2 regions of the Glutamicibacter sp. 2E12 genome follow, and region 1 is predicted to be linked to the other one. Evidence: predicted binding sites of a transcription regulator. Region 1 holds the regulator's gene; the other holds the start of a gene.
What was found. Region 1 encodes Rex, which represses fermentation and respiration genes when NADH is low (regulators of the CRP and FNR family bind a similar motif). Its sites were predicted from a motif close to CTTGTGAANNNNTTCACAAG; they were not measured.

Region 1 (3,405 bases):
CCGTCGCCAGCGATGTAGTTCTTGCCGTCGCCGCTGTTTGCTTGCGCGGTCAGCGCATCTTCCTTGCCGCTGCAGGCAGCCAAGGGCACCACGGCGGCGGCAACCATGAGCGAACGCAACATGGTGCGGCGGCTCAAGTGGCGAGGATTAGGCACAGGATCTGTCATTTTGCTTTAGGCTCCAGGGATATTCGCCGCGCCGGCAAGCAGCTCGGGGCACGGCTCGGTGTAACGCACGGAGACCAATTCGTCTCCCTCAAAATCAAAGCTGGTGATGGAAGCCAGGGTGCACTCGCGCTGGCGCGGATCGTGCCAAAGCGGCTTCTTCTCGGCGGCGCGGCGCGTAACCCAGATCGGCAACTGGTGGCTGACGATAATGACTTCCGCTCCTTCACCGTGCTCGGCGAGGGCGGCCTTGCGGTGCTCATCCATGGCCAGGCGCATGCGAGCAACCTGCTGGGCATATGGTTCGCCCCATGAAGGCTTCAGCGGGTTGACCAGCAGCGGCCAGTACTTCGGCTGACGCAGGTGCTCCGCAACCTTGGACAGCCCTTCCAGCTTGTTGCCGGCTTCGATAACCCGCTCGTCGGTGTGGACCTGCAGATCCAGAGCATTGGAGGTCGGCGCGGCTGTCTGCTGGGCTCGCAGGAGCGGTGAGGCCACCAGGCGCACTACGTTGCCGCCTTCTGCTTGGCGCTTGGCAAAATATTCTCCTGCCCCATCGGCCATCTGGAATCCGAGTTCCGAGAGCCCGAAGCCGGGGATCCTGCCGTAGAGCATACGGTCAGGGTTGAAAACTTCCCCGTGGCGCAACAAATGGACGGTCGATAAAGGCATGCCTCCAGTGTCTCAAATATTCGGTGCAAATTAGCCATATTGTGGCCACCGTCAACTATTCACAGGACACGCATTGGAATCCCATATGGAAAAACCATCCTTTCGGAGGGGTTGCTCACAATCGACTGCCACTACGCTTAGTTAATAAGACAGTTCGACCCAGAAGGACGCATCATGAGCGACAACGATCCTAACCAGCCGGGCCAGCCCTACAACCCGGGCCCTTCCGGCCAGGGTTCATCGCAGAACCCGTACGGCGAAAACCCCTACGGCCAGCAGCCCTCGCCGTATGGCCAGAACCCGTACGGCCAGAATCCGAATCCTTACGGGCAACCGCAGGCACCGGGCTACGACCAGTATGCCCAGCAGGGCGGTTACGCCGGCGTGCAGCCGCCGACCGAGCGGCCACGGACCTTGGCTATCGCCTTTGGCTTGATCATGCTCGCGGGCATCTTCAGTGCCCTCGCCAGCTGGCTGATGACCAACTCCAACATGATGGCCAACATGATTGGCCAGCAGTGGTCGCTGGTGCAAGAAGAGTTCCAGAACCAGATGCAGAGCACCCCGGGCATGGAGCAGGATCCACTGGTTGAACAGATGATGGCAAGCCCTGAGGCCTTCATGGCCCAGGTCAATTCCATGATGTCGACCTTCGTGATTATCTCCATGATCATCACCTTGGCCCTGTATTTCCTGGTGGGCTTCTTCGTTGGCCGCGGCGTGGGCGCCATGCGAATTATCGCCACGATCCTCGGTGCGCTTTCACTGCTGAATCTGGTGACTATCGTTCCAATGATCAGCATGTTCGCTGACACTCAAGCCGGAATTATCAACGCTGTCTACGTTGTGGGCATCTTGTTGGGCATTGCAGGCGTGGTCTTCGCCTGGTTGCGCCCTTCTTCGCAATACATTGCGCAGCGCCGCCAGGCTCGCCTGGCCGGCTTCCGCTAAACGCATGGCCGAGCCTCTTCGCGAGGCCCTGCAGGGACAATAAAGGCGTAGCCGCTCCATCCACCCAAGGGATGACGCGGCTACGCCTTTTCTCGTCTGCGCGGCTTCAGCCTTGAACGGCGAGGTATGCCAGGATCTGCAATTCAGTGGAAAGATCAACGCGCCGCAGGTTCATGCCCGCGGGTACGCGAAGCGGCATCGGTGCGAACGAGAGCACCGAGCGGACCGAAAGCGCGGCCAGTTCGTAGACCAGGTCCTGCGCAGCATCGCCCGGAATTGCCAGAACAGCGATGTTGATTTCTTCGCGTTCAACCACTGCGGCCAAGTCCGCGATCGCTTCCACGTGCAGCTCGCCGACCGGGCTGCCGACCAGTGCGGGGTCGATATCCAGGATCGCCTTGACGTTGAAGCCACGAGTCCTGAAGCCTGCATATCCGCTGAGCGCGCGCCCCAGGTTACCGGCGCCGAGGATGGCCACACGCCAGTCCTGGTTCAGGCCGAGGGTGCGGCTGATATGTTCTGCCAGTTCGCGGACCACGTAGCCCACCCCGCGGGTTCCGTAGGAACCCAACCAGGAAAGGTCTTTGCGCAGGATGGAGGGGTTCACTCCAGCTTCCTTGGCCAGCACCCCGGAACTGGTGCGTTCCAGGCCCTGGGCTTCCAAGGCGTTCAGCGCGCGCAAGTACTGGGTCAGTCGAGCCAGCGTGGCCTCAGGCAGGACCCGGGCTTCAAGCTCTGACATCTTCGTTCTCCCGCACTTTTCGGTGCTCTTGAAGAGCACAACGCATTTTCATTTATTCGGCAGCGGCTAGCTGCTCAGTAGTCGTTCCAGACGCTGTGCGTCGATGTGCCAGAAGTCGCGGACTTCTCCGTTGATCAGCAGAACCGGCACTTCCTCGTGGTGCTTGGCCAGCAATTCAGGGTGCTGGTCAATATCCAGTTCGGAAAACTCCATATTCAACCGGCCAGTCACCTCGGCCACGGTTGCGCGTGCGGCCTGGCACAGGTGGCAGCCTTCTCGAACCAACAGCTGGATCTGATTCAAAGTACTCACCTGCCTATAATCTCACGAGCCGTAACCGCCCTTAAACTTGGCAATGAAATAAACTGGATCAAATGTCTTCCATCGATCATCACCCCAGCCCGAATTCCGCCCTGGCTCCGGACACGGTCGCCGCTTTCTTCGATGTAGATAACACCCTTGTGCGCGGTGCATCGCTGTATCTGCTGGCCCGGAAACTGCATGAGCGCCGCTTCTTCCAATTCCGCGAAATCCTCTGGTTCGCGCTCAAGCAGTTGCGCTTCGCCGCGCGCGGTGAGCACCTAGGGGACATTCACCAGATTCGCGACCGTGCGTTGATGATGGTCCGAGGGATCCCGGTGTCCGAGATCGAGAAGATCGGCAACGAGATCTATGACGAATACATCGAACCCAAGCTATGGACCGGTACGGTAGCCATTGCTCGCCAGCATCGGACGGTGGGCCGTGAAGTCTGGCTAGTCACTGCCACTCCCCTGGAAGTGGCGAATGTCATCTCGCAACGTCTCGAACTTACCGGTGCATTGGGCACTGTAGTGGCCAGCGAAGACGGTTTCTACACCGGAGCGCTGGCCAGCC
Region 2 (3,405 bases), 990 kb from region 1:
CCGTTGCAGGTCCACCGCGATGAGCACGGGATAGCCGGCCTCCAGCTGCCCGGAGGATCCCTCGTGGAAGCCGAGGAAGTGCTCGTCTCCACCGGGCGGCGGCCGGAGATCGGGAACATGGGACTCGAAGCACTCGGGGTGGACCCGTCCCGGCGGCTGCAGGTCGATGACACGATGCTCGTGGCGGGTACCGACTGGCTCTACGCCGTGGGAGATGCCAGCGGGCGCAGCCCGCTGACCCACCAGGGCAAGTACCAGGCCCGGGCCGCGGGCGAGGCCATTGCCGCGAGGATCAATGGAACCGGGGTTCTCGATGCGCCCTGGGGCAGGCATGCGGCCACGGCGGACCACCATGCGGTGCCGCGCGTGGTCTTCAGCGATCCGCAGATCGCCGCGGTCGGACTCACCGAACGCCAGGCCCGCGACGCCGGTCTGCAGATTTCGGTTATCGAGCACGAGCTGGGTGCGGTGGCCGGGGCGAGCCTGCACGCCGACGGGTATTCCGGGCGGGCCAAGCTGGTGATAGACCAGGCGCGTTCGGTGATCGTCGGCGCCACTTTCGCCGGCCAGGATGCCGCGGAACTGCTGCATGCGGCCACCATTGCGATCGTCGGCGAGGTCAGCCTGGACCGGTTGTGGCATGCGGTCCCCGCCTATCCGACGATCAGCGAAATCTGGTTGCGGCTGTTGGAAGCCGAGCGCTTCGGGTAGCGCCAGTGTGGCCAGTGGCTCACGGTGGTGGTCAGCGTCGGGAAACTCGCGGGGCTAGAATGGTTAATGAATGGGATGGCCAGACGGTCGCGTGGCAAGCAATTGCCCCGAGGAACGTCCGGGCTCCGCAGAACAGGGTGGTGGGTAACGCCCACTCGGGGTAACCCGCAGGCTAGTGCCACAGAAAATAGACCGCCAGGATTTCCTGGTAAGGGTGAAACGGTGGTGTAAGAGACCACCAGCACCCCAAGTGATTGGGGTGGCTAGGTAAACCCCACTCGGAGCAAGGTCAGACAGACTGCGTTATGAGGGCTGTTCGCCCCATGCAGTCGGGTGGACCGCTAGAGGCTGCCGGCAACGGCAGTCGTAGATAGATGACCGTCCCGCTTCGGCGCGACAAAACCCGGCGTATCGACCATCCCATTCACACTCTTCCTTCCTGCGATTGCGCCGGCATCAGCCCTTAGTGCGCTGGTGAGATGATTCACAGTCCCCGATCCTCAGTTTTTCTGCGCACGGTCTAGAATGGATCATGTACTTACGAGGATGATCCTGTTACCTCGTGCCACCGCAAAAGCAATGGTGCTTCCCACGGTGCCAACCGACTTTATGGATCTGCGAGTCGGCTGAATTGGAAGGATTTTCTGTGACCCAGCAGTCTGTCGTTGCCCAGCAAGAATGGAGCGGGCGCGAAGAGCTCGCCGAGGCCATGATCCCACTGATCGGACGTCTGTACCGCAAGAACAATGTGGTGACCTCCGTCTACGGCCGCAAGCTGATCAACCAGTCCGCCATCGACATCATCAAGGCCCACCGCGTAGTGCGCCGCATCGATGGCGAAGAGCTCGACCTGAACGACACCAAGGCCATCCTGGATGCCATCGAGGCCCTGAACGTCGGTTCGGTAGCAGTTGACCTCGGCCGCGTGAACAAGAAGTTCAAGGAATCCGGTTCCGCTGATCTGAACGCTTTCCTGGCCGATGAATTGGGCGAGAAGGTTGGCCAGGCCGGCGCAACCGACGCTGAACCCCAGGACGTTGTCCTCTACGGCTTCGGCCGCATCGGACGCCTGCTGGCCCGCATCCTGATCGAGCGTGGCGGCTACGGCCTGCGCCTGCGCGCCATCGTGGTCCGCAAGGGCTCGGATGACGACATCGTCAAGCGCGCTTCGCTGCTGCGCCGCGACTCGGTGCACGGCCGCTTCGAAGGCTCGATCACGGTCGACGAGGAAAACAGCACGATCCTCGCCAACGGCACCCTGATCAAGGTCATCTACTCGAATGACCCGACCACCGTCGACTACACCGAGCACGGCATCGACAACGCCATCGTGGTGGACAACACCGGCCGCTGGCGCGATGAGGCCGGACTGTCCCAGCACCTGGCCGCCAAGGGCGTTTCCCGCGTGCTGCTGACCGCACCGGGCAAGGGCGATCTGAAGAACATCGTCCACGGCATCAACGATTCGTGGATCACCGCAGAAGACAAGATCGTCACCGCTGCCTCGTGCACCACCAACGCCATCACCCCAGTGCTCAAGGCCCTGAACGACAAGTTCGGTGTCACCCACGGGCACGTCGAGACCGTTCACTCGTTCACCAACGACCAGAACCTGATCGACAACTTCCACAAGGGCGAGCGCCGCGGCCGTTCGGCAGCGCTGAACATGGTGATCACCGAAACCGGTGCCGCCAAGGCAGTGGCCAAGGCCCTGCCGGAGTTCGAAGGCAAGCTGACCGGCAACGCGATCCGCGTACCGACCCCGGATGTCTCCATGGCGATCTTGAACCTGAACCTGGAGAACGGGACCACCAAGGAAGAGCTCAACGCCTACCTGCGTGAAACCTCGCTGACCTCCAGCCTGCACAAGCAGATCGACTACATCGATTCGCCTGAGGTTGTCTCCACCGACTTCGTCGGCTCGCGCCGCGCCGGCATCGTTGACGGCCTGGCCACCATCGTGTCCGGCAAGAACGCTGTCGTCTACGTTTGGTACGACAACGAGTTCGGCTACTCCTGCCAGGTTGTCCGCGTCATCGAATCGATGGCCGGCACCCACCCGGCAGCAGTACCAGCGCTGAAGGCTGAAGCCGTCACCGCCTAGGACCTCGCTGCTTGCAGCTGAAGGGACCATCCCAACGCATTGCGCGCTGGGATGGTCCCTTTTGCTATTCCATCCGGGCGGCACGAAGCCCTCCAAAGGACCTTCCGGGTCCAGGGGGCCAACGAGAACCAGCACCTGGCCAGCACCTCTCCAGCAAAGTCCAGGCAGGTCTCGACCTTTGCGCGCATCCGGGCTTGGAGGTCCGCTTGAGCCTGCGACGCCCCTGCATCAATGGCGGCTGCAGGTGCGCCGCTTCGCGGGCATCTCTGTACCTCCGCACTGCTAGGCTTTAGGCCATCAAGCATTGGATCGAGGTTGGTTAGTGGACAGTACCCGGACGCTGGCGGCGCGCATGGCGAGCCAGCTGCTACTGGAGCCGGCAGAATCCGTACTGCAGGCCGCAGAACGAATGCTCGCGTTCCAGTCCCAGGACTTCGCTGCAGGACGCTACGCGCTGGCTCAGCGCTCCGCAGCGCAAGAATCCCGACAGCAAGTCGATGCGCTCTTCAGCGAAGGACGGCTCGTGCGGTCATGGACCATGCGGGGCACGCTGCATATCTGCTTGGCCGAAGATGCGCGCTGGATGACTC

Region 2: the regulator Rex is predicted to act here: its motif matches at 1,183-1,202, upstream of ACP3TE_RS17415 (glyceraldehyde-3-phosphate dehydrogenase).

Annotation. Positions count from the first base shown of each region.
Region 1 is NZ_CP188297.1:2,677,178-2,680,582, reverse strand. Features, by position in the region: gene ACP3TE_RS12520 (TlpA family protein disulfide reductase) at 1-137, opposite strand, end outside; gene ACP3TE_RS12515 (histidine phosphatase family protein) at 174-836, opposite strand; gene ACP3TE_RS12510 (DUF3824 domain-containing protein) at 1,011-1,787, shown strand; gene ACP3TE_RS12505 (redox-sensing transcriptional repressor Rex) at 1,894-2,568, opposite strand; gene ACP3TE_RS12500 (glutaredoxin family protein) at 2,596-2,841, opposite strand; gene ACP3TE_RS12495 (HAD family hydrolase) at 2,904-3,405, shown strand, end outside.
Region 2 is NZ_CP188297.1:3,668,158-3,671,562, reverse strand. Features, by position in the region: gene ACP3TE_RS17425 (NAD(P)/FAD-dependent oxidoreductase) at 1-711, shown strand, start outside; RNA gene rnpB (RNase P RNA component class A) at 783-1,138, shown strand; gene ACP3TE_RS17415 (glyceraldehyde-3-phosphate dehydrogenase) at 1,358-2,815, shown strand; gene ACP3TE_RS17410 (winged helix DNA-binding domain-containing protein) at 3,138-3,405, shown strand, end outside.